DNA from 2 places in the Parasphingomonas zepuensis genome. Region 1 is predicted to be linked to the other one. Evidence: riboswitches for the same ligand, from Rfam matches in the RefSeq annotation. Region 1 holds a riboswitch; the other holds the start of a gene.

Region 1 (10,804 bases):
TGCTCGATCCGGTGCAAGAAATAGGTCCGGTCGGCCTCGAAATATTTCGACGCCGCATATGCCTCGAACAACCCGGCATGCGCGGAGATATTCTCGGTTTCCATCCGACGGAAGCAGTCGCTGGCCTCTTGCCGCACCAATTTTTCGTCATCGTCGAACAACCGGATCAACCAGTTTGTACAGGTCGTGCCAAAGCGCGCTGACTCGAAATTGGCGGCAGCGACCGCGGCAGCTGCGGAGCGATATTGGGCATCGGTCCCGATCAGATTCTCGGCGAGCGGCAGCCAGTTCGGATCGTCGAGGCAGCGTTGGAAAATTGCGAGTGCGGCAAATCCCCGGGCGAGCGGGTCGTCGTTGATCAGGTAGAGGCTGATAAGCTGTGCGAAGCCATCGTGGTCGAGATCGGCGACCCACCCGACGATCTGTTGGCCATTGTTTGAATAAAGCGCCTCGGGGCAGCTGCGCGCGATACGCTGCACCCACTCGACGCCCCGTTTTCCTTCGTGTTTGAGCGCGCTCATCAACAACCCGCTCATCGCAGACTGGACATGCGCGGCCGCTGGGGCGCCAACAATCGTGTCGATCGTGGGTCGATATTTTTCAAATGCCTCCTTCGACTGCCAGCACATGCTCCCGAGCATCTCGACCGCCGAACCACGTGCCGAATTGATGGCCTTGCCGCCAAGCTCGCCACCGAGCTCAAAAGCCCGCTTCCAATCTGGCTTCTTCTCAGCCTCGTTCCGATCCATCTCGCAGATACCTGTGCTGTCGTCGCTGCTTGTGGCAACGGCCAGCAATACAGCGTCGGCGCGCGGGCCGATCGATCCCTCACATGCTCGAATCATCCAGATCAGCGAACGGTCGTCGGGCCTTGCCGCTGGGTTCGCGTCCCCGATTTCAAGGACCCGCTCGATCATATCGGAATCGGGCTTTGCCTCGGCGATTCCTGCGGTGACTCCCCAAGCGAAATCCTGATGCGTCCCCACTGGAAAGCGCTTGAGTAGGGCAATGAAGCGCTCGGGTGCTTCCTTGGCGCGCTCTTTCAATTCGCGGGATAATTCCATCGCGCCGCCAACCAGTCCACCCCCCCGCCATCGCATTTCGTCGCGGGGTCGGCTGAACTTTACGATCGCGCCTAGCCAAGCATCGTCGTCCATAAACTTGGTCCGCTCGCCCGCGATCGGCGAACGCACCCAGCCGCCGCGCGCACCATCGGGTTGTTCGGGTTTCTGGTCTTTGAACTTGCGTCCGAGCTCGGCGAGTCGCTTCGCCGCGAGCGGCGATAGCTGGTCGGCGCCGATCTGGAGCAACACCGACCATTCACGCTTGCCCGAGTCATTGATGCACCATGTCGGATAGTCTTGGAGGGTAGGTTTCGACCTGACATCTCCTTCTGAGCACTGCCGGTGCGCCAACGCCCGCTTCGCACAATCGAGCTCGGGTTGGATCGCCATCACTGTCGCCTCGCACCGCGCGCGCTCTGCCGGCGTTAGCCAGGGTATTGCGGCGCTTATTGCACGGCCCGCAGAATGCGCATCAGCGCCGTACCAACCAGCCTCGAACAATCCGCGGTTATCAATTTGCTCGATGAGCAGGCTATGAAGCGCTTGCGGATTGGCGGGCACTGTTTCCAGCAGAAAATGGAGGCTGGTGACGAATGCCTCGGGCTCCAGTGCACGCAGAAGCCGCGCCGCAGATTGCGGGTCGTGGCGCGCTACCTCAGCCAGCGCCATCCGCACCACATCGAGCAGGTCGGACGAGCGGACATCTGTACGGTCCCAGCGCCGCCAGCCCCATATGCTGTCATTGGCGGGCCGCGCGGCGCCTTCGACCGAACGCTCCATGGCGAGTCGCATAAACGGTAGAATCTGCGCCAGAAAGGGCAGTGGCGCAGCTTTGGCGAGTTCGGACAGCCAGTACAACGACTTGCCGCCTTCCTCGTAGCGGCGCTTGAACGGATGCCCCTCCGGATTGCGCCGAAACCAGTGCGCCAGTTGAGCGCCAAAAATGCGCGCGGCCTCCACAGGCGCGGCCTTGATCCAGGATCCGTAGTAATCGCCCCAGTCGTTTCCGTTATTTTCCCAGTCCTCGGGCACAGCGCGCCCCAGAGCCGCAATCAAGCAATCGGCGAGGGCACTGCCATCAGCTTTGGGGTCGATCCAGCGCAGTGCGCCGAAAACATCGCGGATACGGCCGGGCTGGCGACCGAGGAAAGCATCGATCAACTTGGCAACCTCGACAGGAGCGAGCGGCGCGACCGACCGTAGAAATCCCATTACCCAGCCGAGATCTTCGCCTGCATTGCTGAGCCATGCCTCGATGACGCCGTTGGCGTTCAACAGTTCGAACCAGGGCCGGCGTTCGTAGATCACGTTGCCCGACTTGAGCGGCAATCCGTCGCGCGCGGCGTAGTGCGCCACTAGCGCCCATTCCTGGGGCGTCGGATCGGCAATCGTTGCCAGCCAGCGCACCACCGTCTCGCGAACATGGGGGCGCACACGCGCGTCGTTGAGGATCGTCTCAAGATCGCCAAGATAGCGCGCGCGTTCGAGGTCGCGCTCGAAGGACAGAATCTGCCGCGTCTGGGTGCGGCGGAACAAGGTCTGCTCGCTGCCCAGCAGGAAATCGATCAGGGGTCTGCGCTCCTGCACGAAACCGCGCGCGTGGAGATAGTCGAACAACGATTCATGGTGGAAGCCGATCCGTTGGCCCCGCACAACAATCAGACCTGCGCGCTGGAGAATGTCTAGCGCGCCAGCAAACGGATCGAGCGTCGCACTTGGCGCGACCAACTCCTGACGGTCGCTCATTGCTGCCGCAAGCGCGGTCAGCGGCGCGAACACACTCCACCCCGGGCGAAAGTCGCGCTGGATCTCCTGCTCGCGCGCGGCGAGCAGCCGACCATAGAGCTCGGAGAGATGTTCAACCCGGCGCAAGTCGCTGATCCCGCTCGCCGCAAGCGCCGCGGCGAGCGACAAGCCGATCGGCAGGGCCAGTAGTGCCATCAGTCGGGCATTGTCGGCCTCGTGGAGGATGCCAAGTTGAGCGAGTACTGGATCGAGCTCCGGTCGTTCGAGCGGCCCGACGTCGACTCGAACATTACCCCTAGCCTCGGCGATCTCGCGGAACGCGTGATCGTTTTCGAGGTCAAAGCTGCGACACGCCAAGATGAGCTGGACGCGGGGATATTGTGCGGCCTTGCGGACTAGGTCGAGCACGACACGGCGAAGTTCGGCAATCCGTCCCGATACTTCGCTGACGGCATCTGCTTGGTCGATGACGAGCACTGCGGATTTGTTGGCGAGTTGCTCAAGTATGACTACCGGATTGTCGGCTGTGCCAACCGTCTGCGCCCCAAGCTCGTCGAGTGTCGCGACCGCGCCGGCCTGATCGATACGAAAGGCGAGATGGAGGGTGTCGCGCTCGCGCAACTGCCCGATCACATCGGCAAGAATCGCCGACTTGCCGATGCCGGCGACCCCGGCGACCACCACCACGCCCGCGCCCGCCTGTAGACCGGCAAGCACTTCGCGCACTGCAGAACGCTCAATGCGGAAGAGGCCCGCGCCGAGCGGCGCATAGGAGCCGAGGTAACTCGAAGTCGCATCGCGTATGCGGCCGGGAAGAGCGCGGTCGAGTTCGTATTGCTTGGTCTCGATACCCGCACCACGGATGAAGTCGATTACATCGTCATAGCCAAGCGGTCGGTTGAAATTGCGCTCTTCCTCAAGCCAAGTTCGGAGCCTCGCCGCGATCGTGTCGGGATCACCTTTGAACCAGTAGGCGATCCGCGCCCGGAGATTGTCGGCGAGATCGGGCTCGGAAAGGGTCCTGAAATCGGTCACACTCAGAAACTGGAACGCTCCCGTGCCGTCGCAGCCCAGCCGCTCCTTGAGCATAGACCAATGCTGCGTTTCCTTATTGGATAGGCTCGCCTCTAACGCTTCCGGATTATGCGTCGCAGTCTGCTTGTCCTTCAGTAGCTTCAATTGCGGCGATGGATCGCTTGAGATGAACAGGCAGCGCGTGCTCCCGCCCTCCGTCTTTACGCGAAACGCGCTGAGCACTCCGGCGGCATCGAGTGTCGCGACGGACCACGTCCCCGATGCTGTCTGCCGCTTGCACTGATGCCATTCGGTCCCGCCTCTATGCACGAGCGAGAATTCGAACCCCGCGTCCTCATCGCTGAGTGACTCGATCGTGACCGACTGAACGGTGCCGTCTAGCAGGCCAAGTAGTTGATGGGTCAGCCAGCGCGCCTCGTATCGGTTGCCAGTCTTGTCCGCGATCCCGCCCCTATGCACGTCTCTGCTCCGCGGACCGCCTTGCGGACACGTCAGCGTAGAGTCTCTCTAATCTGATATAAGCCGGCTGCATGGAACGAACATAGAACGATGCAGCAGGCGCGGCAATGAAATCGCGCTTGCCCAGCTTCACGCCTTGCGCGCGCAGGATCGCATAGGTCGTGGTCGCGTGGAAATAGAAGTTGGGCTGCGAGAAGGAGAGCAGGAAATTCGCGCCCGTGAAGGGCATCTCGAACAGCGGGGCATGTTCAACCCGGTGCCGGCCGAACTGGAAGACGGTCGTACGGTGCGCAGCGCTTCACCAGGATCGTCCCCCAGCTGGGCCCCGGCCTTCGCCGGGGAGCAGGAAGAAGAATAGGCGAGCACTTCTGTTGGCGCCGATTTGACGCACGACGATCTGATGCCGCCGCCGCGCCTGAGGCACGATGGACCCCGGAACAAGTCCGGGGTGACGTGGAGGATGGGAGAGGTGGTGGTTCCCCAAAAGCATCATATAAAGAATTCTTTATATGATGCTTGACGCGGCGGTCGCAGGGGCTATCCTTGCACGGTCGAGGTTCTTCGGCCGGGTCTATCCGGTCGGAGCTAAGACGGGAAGCCGGTGCGGCCTTTGGGCTTATTCCGGCGCTGCCCCCGCAACTGTGAGCGGTGAGCGGCGATCCATTTCGTGTCACTGGTCCGGACAAGGGACCGGGAAGGCCGGATCGCCGCACTGACCCGCGAGCCAGGAGACCTGCCTCGTCAGATAACGTCCTCCGGCGGGGTGCCCGGTCAGGCCGCGTGCAACACCGCGCCCCGGCTTGTCATTAGGGCGCGTGCCCGTTGCCGTGCGTCCGGCCTTCACCTTGCCCAACGCAAGGCCAGACGATGACCATTTCCGTTGCCACCCTCGGTTTCCCCCGGATCGGCCCGCGCCGCGAGCTGAAGTTCGCGCTCGAAAATTATTGGTCGGGCAAGTCCGATGCGGGGACGCTCGATCTCGCCGCGCAGGGGCTGCGCGCCGCCGCCTGGGCGCGGCAGCGCGCGCTGGGCGCCGATATCCTGCCGAGCGGGGACTTCTCGCTCTACGATCATGTGCTCGATACCTCGGCGATGCTCGGCGCGGTGCCGGCGCGCTATGGCTGGAGCGGGGGCAAGGTCGATCTCGATACCTATTTCGCGCTTGCTCGGGGCGCGCAGGGGAAGGGGCGCGAGCATGAGGGCTGCTCCCACGCGCTGGACAGCACCGCGCAGGAAATGACCAAATGGTTCGACACCAATTATCATTACATGGTGCCGGAGCTGAGCGCGGGGCAGGCCTTTGCGCTGTCGTCGCGCAAGGCGCTGGACGAATTCGTCGAGGCCAAGGCGCTCGGCTATCACACGCGGCCGGTGCTGCTTGGGCCGGTGACCTTCCTCACTTTGGCGAAGGGCAAGGATGTGGCGCCGCTGTCGCTGCTCGATGCGGTGCTGCCGGTCTATGAGGAAGTGCTGGCGCAGCTCGCCCGGGCGGGGGCGGACTGGGTGCAGATCGACGAGCCGTGCCTGGTGCTCGATCTCGACGATGCGCAGCGCGATGCGCTGAAGCGGGCGTACCGGCGGCTGTCCGTGAACGGGCCGAAGGTGATGCTGGCGACCTATTTCGGGGCGCTCGGCGACAATCTGGAACTGGCGACCGACCTGCCGGTGCACGGCCTGCACATCGATCTGGTGCGCGCGCCGGAGCAGCTCGAGGCGGTGTGGCAGCATGCGCGGCCGGACCAGCTGCTGTCGCTCGGGGTGATCGACGGGCGCAATGTGTGGCGGGCCGATCTCGACGCGCTGATCGCGCGGATCGCGCCGATCGCGGCGGAGCGCAACCTGATCCTCGCGCCGTCCTGCTCGCTGCTGCACGTGCCGGTCGATCTGGCGCTGGAGACGGCGCTCGATCCGGAAGTGACTCAGTGGCTGGCCTTTGCGGTGCAGAAGATCGGGGAGCTTTCCGTGCTGGCGCGGGCGCTGAACCGGGGGGCTGATTCCGTGAGTGCGGAGCTGGCCGCGGCACGGGCCGCGGTGGAAGCGCGCAGGACCTCGCCGCTGATCCATGATCCGGCGGTCGCGGCGCGGCTGGCGGGGGTGGATTCGGCGATGGCCGAGCGCGCGGCGCCCTTTGCCGGGCGCAAGGCAGCGCAGCAGGCGCGGCTCGGCCTGCCGGCCTTCCCGACCACCACGATCGGATCCTTCCCGCAGACCCAGGCGGTGCGCAAGGCGCGGGCGGCGCATATTCGCGGCGAGATCGACGACGCTGCCTATGCGACCTTCCTGCGCGCCGAGACGGCCGAGACGGTGGCGTGGCAGGAGCAGATCGGGCTCGACGTGCTCGTCCACGGCGAGTTCGAGCGCAACGACATGGTGCAATATTTCGGGGAGCAGCTGTCCGGCTTCGCCTTCACGCGCAGCGCCTGGGTCCAGAGCTATGGCTCGCGCTGCGTGCGGCCGCCGATCCTGTACGGCGATGTGGCGCGGCCGAAGCCGATGACGGTCGAGTGGTGGCGTTATGCCCAGTCGCTGACGGACAAGCCGATGAAGGGCATGCTGACCGGGCCGGTGACGATCCTGAACTGGTCGTTCGTGCGCGACGATCAGCCGCGCGAGCGCAGCTGCCGCCAGATCGCGCTGGCGATCCGCGACGAAGTGACCGACCTGGAAGCGGCGGGGGCGCAGATCATCCAGATCGACGAGGCGGCGCTGCGCGAGGGGCTGCCGCTGCGGCGGGCGGACTGGCCGGCCTATCTCGACTGGGCGGTCGAGTGTTTCCGGCTGACCGCTTCGGGGGTGCGCGACGAGACGCAGATCCATACCCATATGTGCTATTCGGAGTTCAACGACATCCTGCCGGCGATCGGCGCGATGGACGCCGATGTGATCTCGATCGAGACGGCGCGGTCGCAGATGGAATTGCTCGATGCGTTCGCGGGCTATGCCTATCCCAACGATATCGGGCCGGGGGTGTACGACATCCATGCGCCGCGCATCCCGGGCGAAGCGGAGATGGTGACGCTGCTCGCGCTGGCGGGCATGCGGCTGCCGGCGGGGCAGCTATGGGTGAACCCCGATTGCGGGCTGAAGACGCGGCACTGGGACGAAGTGCGCCCGGCGCTGATCGCGATGGTCGCGGCGGCGCGAACGATGCGGGAGGGTGCTTCCGATGCCGCATGAGACGATGCCGCAGGAACAGCCCGCGGTGCGCGTGACGGCAGTGCCGGCCGACGCCAATGTCTATGGCGACATCTTCGGCGGCTGGCTGATGAGCCAGATGGACCTGGGCGCGTCCTCGGTCGCGTCGCGGCATGCCGGCGGGCGCGCGGTGACGGTGGCGGTGGAGGGCATGGCCTTTCACCGCCCGGTGTTCATCGGCGACGAAGTGTCGGTGTTCGCACGGCTGATCAAGGTCGGGCGGACGTCGATGTCGGTGGAAGTCGAGGCCTGGGCGCGCGACCGGCATTCGGACGCGGCGAACAAGGTGACTCAGGCAGTGTTCGCGTTCGTCGCGGTGGGGCAGGACCGGCGGCCCAGGGCGGTGCGGGGGTTGGTGGCTTAGCCCACCCCCGTAATGCCGGACGTGTTCCGGCATCCACTCCGCGGCGGGGCGCGGCGCTTTTCGGGAGCGCCGCGCTTGTACCACGGTGGACCCCGGAACACGTCCGGGTGACGGTGTGATGCGCTATGGATCGCGCAATCCCGCGCTGGCGGTTTGCGTCGCAAAGCCGTTCGTTGATATGCAGCGGAGCCTTGCCAGTGTTGCGGACGGCGGGGTGCGTCGCGTCCTCCACCCCCTCGATGGAAAGGCGATCCTATGGCGAAGAAGCATAAAGGCCAGTGCGCGTGCGGCGCCGTGACGTTCGAATTCGACACCGATCCCGGCTTCGTTGCCGTCTGCCACTGCCTCGACTGCAAGCGGGCGACCGGCGGCGAAGCGGCGACGTTCTTCGGCGTGCCCGACGATGATTTCACCCTGATCAGCGGGGCGCCCAAGGCGTTCCATTACGTCGCCCAGTCCGGCAAGGGGCTCGACCGAAACTTCTGCCCGGAATGCGGGGCGCGGGTGTTCTCCAGCAATCTCGAGAGTTTCCCGGGGACGGTGTTCGTCACGCTCGGCAGCCTCGACCGGCCGCAGGAGATCGCGCCGATGGTGGAGATGTTCACCAGGCGGCGACTCGCCTGGGCTACGCCGCTCGACGTGCCGCAGTTCGAGAACATGCCGGGCTGAGGGCACGAAAAAGGGGCCCGGTTTCCCGGGCCCCTTTTCCTTGTCCATGCGGACGGATCGCTTAGTCGCGGTCGCCGGTCAGGAAGGCGGGCGCGAATTCCGGCGCGGGGCCGTCATCATTGCCGCCGCCCGAACGCTCGGGGCGCGGGCCCCGCTCGCCGCCGGCACCGCCGTCGCGACGCGGGCCACGGCCGCCGTCACCATCGCGGCGCGGGCCGCGGGGGCCACGGTCGCCGCCGCCACGATCACCGTCGCCACGCGGGCCACGGCCGCCGTCGCCGTCACGGCGCGGGCCGCGCGGACCACGATCGCCGCCTTCGCGGGGCTCGCGGGCCGGACGGGTGTCTTCCAGCTCGGCACCGGTCTCCTGATCGACGACGCGCATCGACAGGCGAACCTTGCCGCGCGGATCGATCTCGAGGACCTTGACCTTGACTTCCTGGCCTTCGCTCAGGACGTCCGAGACCTTCTCGACCCGCTCGTTGCGGATCTCGGAGACGTGCACGAGGCCGTCCTTGCCGCCCATGAAGTTCACGAACGCACCGAAATCGACGAGATTGACGACCTTGCCGTCATAGACCTTGCCGACTTCAGCTTCCTCGACGAGACCCTTGATCCACTTGATCGCGGCCTCGATCTGCGCGCCGTCCGACGACGACACCTTGATCACGCCCTCGTCGTCGATGTCGACCTTCGCGCCGGTGGTGGCGACGATCTCGCGGATCACCTTGCCGCCGGTGCCGATGACGTCCCGGATCTTCGACTTGTCGATCGTGATCGTCTCGATGCGCGGTGCGTGAGCCGACAGCTCCTCACGGGTGTGATCGAGCGCCTTGGCCATCTCGCCCAGGATGTGGGCTCGGCCTTCCTTGGCCTGCTCCAGCGCGGCGCGCATGATCTCTTCGGTGATGCCCGCGATCTTGATGTCCATCTGCATCGTGGTGATGCCCTCGGACGTGCCGGCAACCTTGAAATCCATGTCGCCGAGGTGATCCTCGTCGCCGAGGATGTCGGACAGGACGGCGAAGTTCTTGCCTTCCAGGATCAGGCCCATCGCGATGCCCGAGACCGGCCGCTTCAGCGGCACGCCCGCATCCATCATGCTCAGCGAACCGCCGCACACCGTCGCCATCGAGGACGAGCCGTTCGACTCGGTGATGTCGGAGAGGACGCGGATCGTGTAGGGGAAGTCCTCCTTCGACGGCAGCACCGGGTGCAGCGCGCGCCAGGCGAGCTTGCCGTGGCCGACTTCACGACGGCCCGGCGCACCGAAGCGGCCGACTTCGCCGACCGAATAGGGCGGGAAGTTATAGTGCAGCATGAAGTTTTCGTAGGACAGGCCGGTCAGCCCGTCGATCATCTGCTCGCTGTCGCGCGTGCCGAGGGTCGTGGTGCAGATCGACTGAGTCTCGCCGCGGGTGAACAGCGCCGAGCCGTGCGTGCGCGGCAGGAAGTGCACCATTGCCTCGATCGGACGGATCTGAGTGGTGGTGCGGCCGTCGATGCGCTGGCCGTCCTTGAGGATGGCGCCGCGGACGATTTCCGCTTCCAGCTTCTTCATCAGCTTGCCGGCAGCCATCTGGTCCTGCGGGGCGGCATCGGCGAACGCCGTCTTGCCCTTGGCGCGGGCTGCGTTCAGCAGGTCCGAACGCTTGGACTTGTCGGTCACCTTGTAGGCGGCGGCGATGTCCTTGCCGATCAGCTTCTTCAGCTTGTCCTTGGCGGCCGACAGATCGGCCTGCTCGGCCATTTCCCACGGCTCCTTGGCGGCCTGCTCGGCGAGATCGATGATCGCGTTGCACGCTTCGCGGCACGCCTTGTGGGCGAACTGCACGGCGCCGAGCATGACCTCTTCCGAAAGCTCCTTGGCTTCGGATTCGACCATCATCACGGCGCCACCGGTGGCGGCGACGACGAGATCGAGCTCGCCTTCCTTGGCCTGTTCCAGGGTCGGGTTCAGGATGTACTCGCCGTCGATATAGCCGACGCGCGCTGCGCCGATCGGGCCCATGAACGGCACGCCGGAGATGGTGAGGGCGGCGGAAGCGGCGACCATCGCGAGGATGTCCGGCTCGTTCTCGCCGTCATAGCTCAGCACCTGGGCGATGACGTTGATCTCGTTGTAGAAGCCTTCCGGGAACAGCGGACGGATCGGGCGATCGATCAGGCGGCTGGTCAGCGTCTCCTTTTCGGTGGCGCCGCGCTCACGCTTGAAGAAGCCGCCGGGGATGCGACCCGAAGCCGAGAATTTTTCCTGGTAGTGGACGGTGAG
Region 2 (10,804 bases), on a different contig from region 1:
GCTCCACCAGCGAGGGCAGGCCCGTATAAACTGCATCTGCTTGCGCCACCTGGACCGCGCGCGCCTTTTTGGCGCGCTCAGCTGCCTTGACCTCAGCCAGGGTCGCCTTGCGCAGCACGACCATGGCGCCGCGCGTATCGAGCACCACCATCTGACCGGCGAGCGAGGCCCAGCGGCGATCGGCGTCGGCGCGATAGGCGTTGGGGATTCGCCACGTCTTGGCGAGCAGGCTGATATGGTTGATCGGCGTGGTGAAGGTGGCGGAGACGATGCCGGCGACCGGCGGCATGCGGATCGGCATGGTCGTCAGCACCGCGATGTCGCCGGGGGTCAGCCCGTCCTCCTGCCCCTCCTTCACCACGACCAGCCGCCCCACCGCGCGGCCATGGTTGAGGATCAGTTCCTCGCGGCTGCCATAGGCTTCATCGACCCCGATGGTGGGCAGCTTCGCCTTGCCGGCGGCCTCGCGCTGCTGATCGGAATTGGGCTTGAAGGTGAGCGGTGCGTGAAAGCCGGCCTGAAGCAGGCGCATCATGTCAGCGAGCAGGGCGGGTTCGACCACATCGCCCTCCCATAGTTCGACGCCGTAGCGATTGAGCCGGGGGTAGCGGACGACCGAGCCGAGCAGGAAGCGCCGCTTCGGGTTGGAATAATTGGCGGCGTTGAACGCCTCGCTGTCAGCGAGGGTCATGTATTTCGCCTGGAGATATTCGAGATGATAGCGGTAGCGCTTCGTATCGATCCACAGCGCGCGCGGCGGCACGGCGGCGCGATCGATCGCGAACATGAGTTGGGGCAAGGCGAGGAAGCGGCCAGAGCCTTCGGTTCGGGCGAGGCGATCGAACTCGGCGTCGTTTCGGAGACCGGCCTGGGGGGCCGGGGCGGGATCAGGCTGTAGCGACCGGACGACGGCTGGGGCCGAGAGAGACGCGGCGGCGAGGCCGAGCAGGATCGCGAAGCGTTTTATCATGGGCACCCCTCCTGCCGCGAGGCTGCGCGAAAGCTACGCGGTCGTCCAGCAGGAAGCTGAACTCTCGGAATATTATCCCTTCCCCGACGAAGGAACGGAGAGCGATGCCGGACAGAGTCCTCTTCAGGCCCGACCCAGCGGCAGGCAGGTCAACCGGCCGCGGTGGTCGCGGGTCACGCTGACCTCGATCTCGAAGGCAGTGCGGAGATGGTCGGGGGTGAGCACCGTCGCTGCGTCGCCATGCGCGAGGATACGGCCGCGGTGCAGCAGCACGACGTCGTCCGCCACACGGCCGGCGTGCAGCAGATCGTGGAGGACGATGGCGACGCCGCGGCCCTGCCGCGCCACTTCGGCCAGTCGATCGAGGATATCGAGCTGGTGGCGGGGATCGAGGCCGGCGAGGGGTTCGTCGGCAAGCAGCCAAGCGGGTTCGCCGGCGAGGACCCGGGCCAGTAACACGCGGGCGCGCTCGCCGCCGGACAGATGATTGACCGGGCGATCGGCGAGATGGGTGGTCTCGGTGGTGGCCATGGCGTTCGCGACGGCCGCGCGATCCTCCGGGCCGGGCGCGGCGAAGGACGAACGATGCGGCGCGCGGCCGAGCGCCACGACTTCTGTCGCCGCGATGTTCCAGTGGACGCTGGCATCCTGCGGCAGATAGCCAATCGCGCGGGCCCGTTCGCGCGGATCGAGCACAGCGACGGCACGGTCGCCGAGGCGGACCGCGCCGCTGGTCGGAGCGATCAAGGCGGCCGCGCACTTGATCAGGGTGGATTTGCCCGCCCCGTTCGGGCCGAGGATGGCGGTGACCCGGCCGGGCCGGAGCACGGCATTGATGCCCTCCAGCACGGTCCGGCCGGAGAGCATGACGCCGAGATCGTCGATCGTCAGTTCCATGACGCACGGCCCTTCAGCAGGAGCATCAGGAAGAAGGGTGCGCCGAGCAGCGCCATGGCGACGCCGAGCCGGACCTCTCCGGCGCCGGGCGCAAGGCGGCACAGACTGTCCGCGATCAGCACGAGCGCTGCGCCGCCGAGCGCGCTGGGCAGCAGCAGCGCGGCGGGGCGATGACCGAAAATGGGGCGCAGCAGATGCGGCACGACGAGCCCCACAAAGCCCACCACGCCGGTTACCGCGACGCTCGCGCCGATGGTGAGGCCAGTGCCGAGCACGACCAGGACCTGGAGCCGGCCGAGCCGGACGCCGAGCGAGCGGGCGGCGGCCTCGCCCAGGGTCAGCGCGTCGAGTGACGGCGCGGTGAGGAAGAGGAGGACCGCGCCGACGGCCATGAAAGGGAGCGCGGTGCGGACGTCCTCGATGCTGCGATCGGTCAGCGCGCCCATCAGCCAGTCGATCACCTCGGCCACGGCATAGGGGTTCGGCGCGATCGAGATGAGAAAGGCCGTGAGCGCGCCCGCAAGGCTGGCGAGGACGGTGCCGGCGAGGATGAACTGGACCGGGCTCGGGCTGCGCCAGGTAAGCGCGGCGAGCAGCGCCATCGATCCGCCCGCGCTGAGCATCGCGCAGGCGAACAGGACCAATGGATTGCCGGCGATACCGAGCACGATCGCCGCCACTGCGCCCAGCGCAGCACTGGACGAAACGCCGACCACGGCCGGATCGGCAAGCGGATTGCGCAGGTAACCCTGCAGCACCGCGCCGGAGAGGCCGAGCACGGCGCCCAAAGCAAGGCCGAGAATGGCGCGCGGCAGGCGCAGCTCGACGATGATGGCGGTGCGGGGATCGCCCGAGAACCAGATCTGCGGCGGGATCCAGGTCTTACCGGCGATCAGCGAGAGGCCGAAGGCGAGGACCACCAACGCAGCTAGCAAAGCGAGCTTGCGCTTCATTTTCCCTCTCCCAGCGGGAGAGGAAGGGAGCCGCGTAGCGGCGGAAGGGTGAGGGCGACGGGGCCCGTCACCCTCACCCCGCGCTGCTGCGCAGCTCGCCCCTCTCCCGCTGGGAGAGGGGAAGAAGGGGGCCGACTATCCAGCGAACGGCGGATCGCCGCGAGGCGGGTGATGGCGGGGATGATGGTCGGGCCGCCGCAATTGACGAGGGTGCGCGGAAAGGCCGCCTCGACCGTGTTCGCGCCGGTGCGGGCGAGCACGCGGGCGCGCAGCGTCGCGGTGCGCGACGGGCCGGGAGTGAGGATCACGCGCGGCGGTTTCGCTGCGATGGTCTCGATCGGGAGCGTGCCGGTGAAGGCGAGGCCGTAATCGATCGCGGCATCGCGAAAGCCGGCCTTGGCGAGGAGCTCGTCGAGCAGGGTTCCGGAGCCATTGACCAGGTCCCCGGCGATGAACAGCAGGGCCGAGGGATTGTCGGCTCCCGGTTCGGGCCGAGCGGATGCCACGGCGCGATCGATCCGGACATTGAGCGCCCTGCCCCGTTCCGTCGCACCAACCGCATCGGCGATCTGCAGGACCTGGGCCTTGCTCGCGGCGATCGTGACGGGGGAATCGAGCAGCAGAGTCTTCAGCCCGGCCCGTTCATAGGCAGTGCGGGTGCTGGCGGGGGTGAAGCTGCTGGTCAGCACCAGAGCGGGATTGAGCGCGATCACTTCTTCCGCCGTGCCAGTGGTCGACGCAAAGCGCTTGGCGACATCGAGCGGGATCGAGGTCGCGCCGGGATCCTGCGAATAATGGCTGATCGCGGCGATGCGGTTGGCCGGCACGAGATCGATCAGGATCGCATCGGCGCAGGGATTGGTGGAAACGATTTTTTGGGAGGCGATCCCGCCGCCGCCCGGCGCCCGCGCGGGCGAGCACCCGGCGAGGAGCAGGACGAGCGGCAGGATCGCCAGCTTCATTAGTCGAACTTCACGCGGATGCCGCCAAACGCCGTGCGGCCAAAGGTGCCGTACGTCGCGACGGTCTCATACTTCTCGTCGAAGAGGTTTTCGACACGGCCATAGACCACGATCCGGTCGCCGACCGGAAGCTCTGCGCGGAGGCTCGCCAGCGTATAGCCATCGAGGCGGGTAAAGTTGCCGGCGTCGTCATAGCTGTCCCCAACCACGCTGACCGTTCCGCCGACCGAAAGGCCGAGGGGCAGACGGTAATCGACCGAGACGCTGGCGGTCTCTTTCGGGCGACGGGCAAGGTCATTGCCGAAATTGACCGGCGAGCGGTTCTCGCTGTCGATATAGCTGACGTTGCCGGTGAGGGTGAGATCGTCGATCGGGCGCAGGGCCAGCTCGAATTCGACGCCCTGGGCACGGGTCCGCACGATATTGTTGTAAGTGAAGCTGGTCAGATCGAAATCGATCTGGTTCTTCGTGTCGCGGTGGAAATAGGTCGCCCGCGCAGTGAGGCGTCCTTCGAGCAGACTCTGCTCGATGCCCACGTCATAATTGCGCGCGGTTTCCGGCTGCAGATCCTCGTCGCCATAAGCACTGAACAGCTGATACAGCGTCGGCGCCTTGAAGCCTTCGGCATAGCTGGCACGCAGGATCGTACCGGAGCCGAGCGCGAGGGCAGCGTTGGCGGCAAGGCTGGTATGGCCACCGAACTTGCGATGATCGTCATGGCGAACGCCGCCTGTCAGGGTGAGCTGCTCGATCGGCCGCACGATCGCCTCGCCGTAGAAGCTGGTGATCCCGGTCTTTTCGGTCACGCCGTCGAAATAGCGGCTGTTCTCATGCTCCGCGCCGGCAACGAGTCGGACCTGGTCGACCAGTTGGAAATCGCCCTGATAGGTGTAGCGCTCGCTGCGGCCGCGGCCGAAGAAACTCACCGCAGAGCCGAATCTCGGATCGTAATTGTCGCGGTTGATGTCTGCGATGGTGAAGGCGACCTTGTTGCGGAAGCGGCCATCGAGCAGGTTCGCATGGAGCCCGGCATAGCCGTAGATCTCCTGCGCTGTGGAATATTCGGGGGTATCGATAAAGCCGTAGGGCGAGACCGATTGATAGCCATCGAGCGAAAGCCGGCTGTGCGCATAATAGCCGCGCAGATCGAGGCCAATCTCGTCAGTGAAGGCAATACCCACGCTGCCGGTGCCGCCATATTGGCGATAGCCGTCGGGCTCAGTACCGGAGGCAGCGGCCGAAATACCGTCAGTGCGCAGATAGCCGCCAGTCAGCGACGCGGTGACCGGGCCCTTGCCGCCCGAGATGCCGGCATTGGCAAAGACGGTGTCGTTCGAGCCGTACTCGACGCTGCCGCGGCCCTTCAGGTCTTCAGTTGGGGTGGTCGTGACGATGTTGACCACGCCGCCGATCGCCTGGCTGCCCCAGGGCACCGAATTGGGCCCGCGCAGCACTTCGATCCGCTCGACCGAGCCGGCAAGCAGGTTGCCGAAATCGAAGCCGCCGCCCGGCGAGGAGGGATCGTTGACGCGTACGCCGTCAATCAGGGTCAGGGTCTGTTCGCCCTCCGCACCGCGGATGCGGACGCCGGTGAAATTGCCGAGGCCGCCATTGCGGGTAGCGGTGACCCCGGGCGTGGTGCTCAGCAGATCGGAGATGGAGATGGTCTGGCGGCGCTCGATCTCGGCACGGTCGATGATCGTCACGGCCTGGCCGATCTGCTCGACCGGCTGCGCGACGCCGGTCGCGGTGACCACGATGTCCGAACGGCCCGTATCGACGGGAGCGCGGCAATCGTTGCGCGCCGGGGCACAATTATCGATTTCGTCCGAAGGGGCGGCCTGCGCCAGCGCAGGCGTGGCCGACAATAGAGCGGCCGTTGCGGCAAGCATATTTAGATGGTTAATACGGAATTTACCTCGAAAGTTTTCAAAAACGGGCTGACCGTTACGCAAAACTGCCGGATAGGGCCGCGCAATCTCCAGAGAGAGGGAAATGGCTTTTCCGTTAATCTTGGATCTGATGGACATGATGTACCCCTTTGCATGGGGGCCCCAGTTCCGGGCGCGCTCAGAGCGACGCCCGGTCCAGACGGCCCGGTTCATGTCGCTCACTCGAGGCTATGCCCTCGTCCGCCCGGTGCATCCCGCCCGCGCGATGGATCGACCGTGGCGGGCAGGTCTCCTGGCTTCCGGGTCTTCGCGTGACGCCCCGCCTTCCCGGGCTTTCACCCAGTGGCATGATGGCTCCCGTGCAAAGCAGGCTTTGCGAGGGGACCGTGGAGCGCCGGCTATCCGGTCACAGTTGCGGGAGCAGCATCGGAGTTGCGGAAGGTTCCGCGCACCGACTTCCCTATTGTTCCCGTTGCCGGGAACCCGTCACGGGATCGGCTCTATCGGCGCGCGGACGCCGAAGCAAGCGGTGGGTGGCGTGGCGAAGGCAGCCCCGCGATGACGGGTCCACCGGACGAGGACAGCGACCCTGCGCGCCCCGCGCGGAGCTTCGAGGAGGATCGGAAGCGGTTCGACGAGATTTCGAGCGAGTTCGCCCGCGACAGCGCCGAGGTGAGCGACACGGTGCTCGACCTGCTGACCGACGACGCGATCAGGCAATTGCGGCTGCAGGAAGCGACCTTCTGGCAGCGCGTCAAATACCGTTCGCGCATGTTGCGCGCGATCGCCCTGGGCGCGCGGCGCAAGCCCTGACGCCAGGGCGGACCGGCCCCTGCGGCGGTGCGATCAGCCGGCTTCGCTCAATTGCTGCCACGAGAGATCGAAGCGGGCGAGATATTTCCGGAGCCGATCTGCATCGTTGGACGATGCGCGGCGCGACCGCGATGCTGCGAACAGAGTCCGACCGGCATCCGACAGCGAGCGGCTGTGCCGGCAGGTCTCGACGACATGAGCCAGCTGGACCCGGTCGAACGGATCGAGCGCGCCGAGCTGTTCTGCGGAAAGGATCGTATCGAGCGTGTCGGCCGTGTCGCCCACCCGCGACCAGGTCCGCTTCAGCCGCGCGATCTCGGCCTCGACCCCGTCGAGATCGATCCGCCCCTTCGGGCTGAACGTCGCCATGCGGGTGACGCTCGACGCAAGATCGCGGAAATTGCCCTGCCACTGCGCGTCCGCGCTCGTCGCAAAGGCCAGGAAGCGATCGCGCGCTTCCTTGTTGAAGGTGACGCGCGTGCCCTCGCGCTCGGCGAAGCGATCAAGCTCATAATCGAGATTGGGGGCGATATCCTCGCGCCGGTCGCGCAGACCGGGCAGCGTGAACGTCCACAGGTTGAGCCGGGCGTAGAGATCGTCGCGGAAACTGCCCTGCTGGACGCACTGGGCGAGATCGCGATTGGTACCGGCGATCAGCTGGAAGTCGCTCCCCGTCTCCCGGTCGGCGCCGACTGGCAGGAAGCGCTTGTCCTCGATCGCGCGCAGGATCATCGCCTGCTCGTCGAGTCCGAGTTCTCCGATCTCATCAAGGAACAAGGTGCCGGTGTGGGCGGCGCGGAGCAGCCCCGGGCGATCGGCAGTAGCGCCGGTGAAGGCGCCTTTCTTGTGCCCGAACAGAGCCGACATCGCACCATCGCCCTTCAACGTGGCGCAGTTCACCTCGACGAACGGCCCCTGCACCTGATGTTTCAGCCGCTTGAGCTCGTAGATCCGTCGCGCCAGCTGGCTCTTGCCAGCACCGGTCGGCCCCATCAGCAGCACCGGGGCCTTGGAGCGGACCGCGACCTGCTCGATCTCGTCGATCATGCGGTTGAAGGCAGCGTTGCGCGTGTCGATGCCCGATTTCAGGAAGGATGTGCTCTCGGCACTGGCTGCGGCAAAGCGCGTCGCGATGCTGTCATAACGGGAGAGATCGAGATCGATGATGTTCCAGGTGCCGGGCGCGCCGGTCGGCATGCCGCGAACCGGTTGAGTCTGGAGCAGGCGGCCGGGCAGGTAATGCGCCTCGGTCAGCAGGAACAGGCAGATTTGCGCGACATGCGTGCCGGTGGTGATGTGCACGAGATAGTCGTGCGTCTCGGGATCGAAGGCGAAGCTGCGCGTGAAATCGAGGAGCTTGCCGTAGACTTCCTCGAAGTCCCACGGATCGGCGAAGTTGATGACGTGGCGATCGACCGTGGTTTCGGGCGAGACGCTGGCGATGTCCGTCGCGATATAGTCGGCCAGACGCGTATGGGCATCGGCGTGAAGCATCACGAAGCGATCGACGCGCAGGTCTTCGTGCATGGTAAGGCCGACCGACGGCCGCCATTTGCTCCAGCGCGACGGGCCGAACTTGCTCGCGTCCAGCGTCGAGCCGAGGAATCCGATGACGGTGAGTGGCTTCATTACGATATGGTAGGATAAACTCTTATCCGCGTCGATATCATTCGCGCCAGCGCCACACACACTCTGTTCAACACGAAATCTCGTACTTTCGATATTTTAATAGCATTATCAGATTCTTATGAAAATATTCCAGACTCGTCGGTCAAACTGGCACGCCGAATGCAATAGGTATCGTGTCCAGCCGGTTCGTCGAACATCCGGCGGGGCAGCGCGGAACAAGGGGCGGCCGGAATAGGCCGGCCGCCCCGGATCGCACATGAGATTGCATCAGGGCGTAGCTCAGTTGCGCAGAGTACCGGCCTTGGAAGCCGGGGGTCGTTGGTTCGAGTCCAGCCGCCCTGACCAGAAGGATAGAGACGATGGCCAACAAGGGACTTTTTGCATCCGCAATCGCACGGCTGCTCCCGGCACCGACCATGGTGAACCGCGAAGGCGCGCCGGCCTATGCCCTTGGTGCAGAGGCGAAGCTCGCCCAGCTTGCCGCTACGGGGACGCTCAACGACAGCTTCTACGCCACCGCCGAAACGCATCTCTCCGAGGTGCTGGCAGCGGCCAAGGCAGTCGATCCGATGTTCGTCGCCCGGGCCGCGGTCTATGCCCGCCAGTCGGGCGTGATGAAGGACATGCCAGCCCTGCTTACCGCCTATCTCACGGTGGCCGAGCCCGACCTTGCCGTGCGCGTCTTCGGCCGCGTGATCGATAATGGCCGGATGCTCCGGACCTTCGTGCAGATCATGCGTTCGGGCCAGGTCGGGCGGACCTCGCTCGGCACCCGGCCGAAGCGGCTCGTCCAGGGCTGGCTGGAGCAGGCGTCGATGCGCGACCTGATGGCAGCCGCGACGGGAAACGATCCGTCGCTCGCCGATATCGTCCGGATGGTTCACCCGAGCCCGAGGGACGAGACGCGGCGTGCCTTTTACGGCTGGCTGATCGGCAAGCCTTATGATGTCGCGGCGCTCCCCGTGGAGATCGCGGCGTTCGAGGACTGGAAGCGCGCGCCTTCAGGCGCGTTGCCGCCGGTGCCGTTCCAGTGGCTCACCGCCTTTCCGCTGACCGCGGAGCAATGGGGCGAACTGGCCGGCACGATGGGCTGGCAGGCGCTGCGGATGAACCTGAACACCCTGGCGCGCAACGGCGCGTTGGCGGTGGACGGTGTCACCCAGGCGGTTGCCGCCCGGCTGTCGGATACGGAGGTGCTCCGCAAGGCGCGCGTCCTGCCCTATCAGCTGATGGTGGCGCTGGATTCGACCGGAGACGGCGTGCCGTTGAAAGTCCAGGCGGCGCTGGAGGACGCGCTCGAGGCTTCGGTCTCGAACGTGCCGAAAGTGTCCGGCACTGTGGTCGTCTGCCCCGACGTGTCGGGATCGATGGCCTCGCCGGCGACGGGTTACCGCAAGGGCGCCACGTCGAAGGTCTCGTGCAACAAGGTCGCGGCGCTCGTCGCGGCGGCGATGCTGCGGACCAACCGCCAGGCGCGCGTGCTCCCGTTCGAGCAGCGCGTGGTGCAGGTGAAGCTCGATCCGTTCGCCCGTCTTGCCGTGAACACGGCGAAGCTGGCGGCGGTGGGTGGCGGCGGGACCAGCGTTTCGGCGCCCCTCGCCCAGCTCAATGCGGAACGGGCTGCGGTCGACCTGGTCGTGATCGTGTCGGACAACGAGTCCTGGGTGGACAACACCCGGGGCAGGTCGACCGCGACGATGCGCGAATGGGACCAGATCGTTCGGCGCAACCCGCGGGCGAAGCTCGTCTGCGTCGACATCCAGCCGCACGGCACGACGCAGGCGTCGGGCCGGCCGGAGATACTCAATGTCGGAGGTTTCTCCGACGCGGTGTTCGACACGATCGCGCGTTTCGCCAGTGGCGATACGCGGGACTGGGTGAGCATCGTCAACGAAACGGAGGTTTGAAGAACAGGTCGTGGCGAATGCTGGCGGGACTACATCCACCAAGGAAAGTCCGGAGAGTAAAGCGCCCGGAAGCCGGCAACGGCGGACGGGAGATGCGGGTTCAAATCCTGCCGCTGGAACGTAGCTTAAGGACGCCAACGTCTCGCCGATCCTCGTCGCCACGACCGGCCCTTCTACCTCACTTCCCCGGCGAAGGCCGGGGCCCAGTTGGGAGACAGAAGGAAACAGCCGAAGCGCATTTTTATGTGCGTTTCCCAACTGGGCCCCGGCCTTCGCCGGGGAACAAAAGAATGGAGACATCACGGCGAATGCCGGTCGGACTACATGGTCTTCAACACCCCAGGTCGCGGGTTCGAGTCCCGCCGGGCCTTCCATGGGCCCGTAGCTCAGTCGGTTAGAGCGGGAAATGTCCGGTCAACACCTCGTCGCCGTGACGACGTGTCTTCATCGTCATGCTGAACTTGTTTCAGCATGACGGAGCCATTCAAAAGCTGGCGAATGCCGGTGGGACTACAGGTCAGAGCACCTGCCGCGAGGCAGGAGGTCGGCGGTTCAACTCCGCCTCCGGGCAACCGGATAGCTCAGAGGAAAATGTCTCACCAATCCTGGTCGCCAGCACCAGAACATACCGGCGAATGCCGGCGGGACTACAGGATAGAGCACCTGCCGCAAGGCAGGAGGTCGGTGGTTCAACTCCACCTCCGGGCAACCGGGTAGCTCAGGCAGAACGTCTCGCCAGACCCTCGTCGCCGGTACCGAAATGCAGCCGTGGCGAATGCCG

Evidence for each region. Region 1 has a riboswitch for cobalamin ahead of metE (5-methyltetrahydropteroyltriglutamate--homocysteine S-methyltransferase). Riboswitches for the same ligand answer to the same signal wherever they lie in the genome.
Region 2: another riboswitch for cobalamin. It lies ahead of U1769_RS18630 (TonB-dependent receptor plug domain-containing protein); the one in region 1 lies ahead of metE (5-methyltetrahydropteroyltriglutamate--homocysteine S-methyltransferase).

The regions. Positions count from the first base shown of each region.
Region 1 covers NZ_JAXOJO010000001.1:648,968-659,771, reverse strand. The annotation lists gene U1769_RS03185 (nSTAND1 domain-containing NTPase) at 1-4,304, opposite strand, end outside; partial or broken gene U1769_RS03180 (DUF1993 family protein) at 4,405-4,539, opposite strand; gene U1769_RS03175 (hypothetical protein) at 4,474-4,662, shown strand; cobalamin riboswitch at 4,842-5,059, shown strand; gene metE (5-methyltetrahydropteroyltriglutamate--homocysteine S-methyltransferase) at 5,172-7,481, shown strand; gene U1769_RS03165 (acyl-CoA thioesterase) at 7,471-7,863, shown strand; gene U1769_RS03160 (GFA family protein) at 8,119-8,532, shown strand; gene pnp (polyribonucleotide nucleotidyltransferase) at 8,594-10,804, opposite strand, start outside.
Region 2 covers NZ_JAXOJO010000005.1:139,426-150,229, forward strand. The annotation lists gene U1769_RS18610 (PEP/pyruvate-binding domain-containing protein) at 1-970, opposite strand, end outside; gene U1769_RS18615 (ABC transporter ATP-binding protein) at 1,094-1,867, opposite strand; gene U1769_RS18620 (FecCD family ABC transporter permease) at 1,858-2,820, opposite strand; gene U1769_RS18625 (ABC transporter substrate-binding protein) at 2,817-3,782, opposite strand; gene U1769_RS18630 (TonB-dependent receptor plug domain-containing protein) at 3,782-5,674, opposite strand; cobalamin riboswitch at 5,940-6,176, opposite strand; gene U1769_RS18635 (hypothetical protein) at 6,233-6,487, shown strand; gene rtcR (RNA repair transcriptional activator RtcR) at 6,521-8,116, opposite strand; tRNA gene U1769_RS18645 (tRNA-Pro) at 8,385-8,461, shown strand; gene U1769_RS18650 (TROVE domain-containing protein) at 8,476-10,023, shown strand.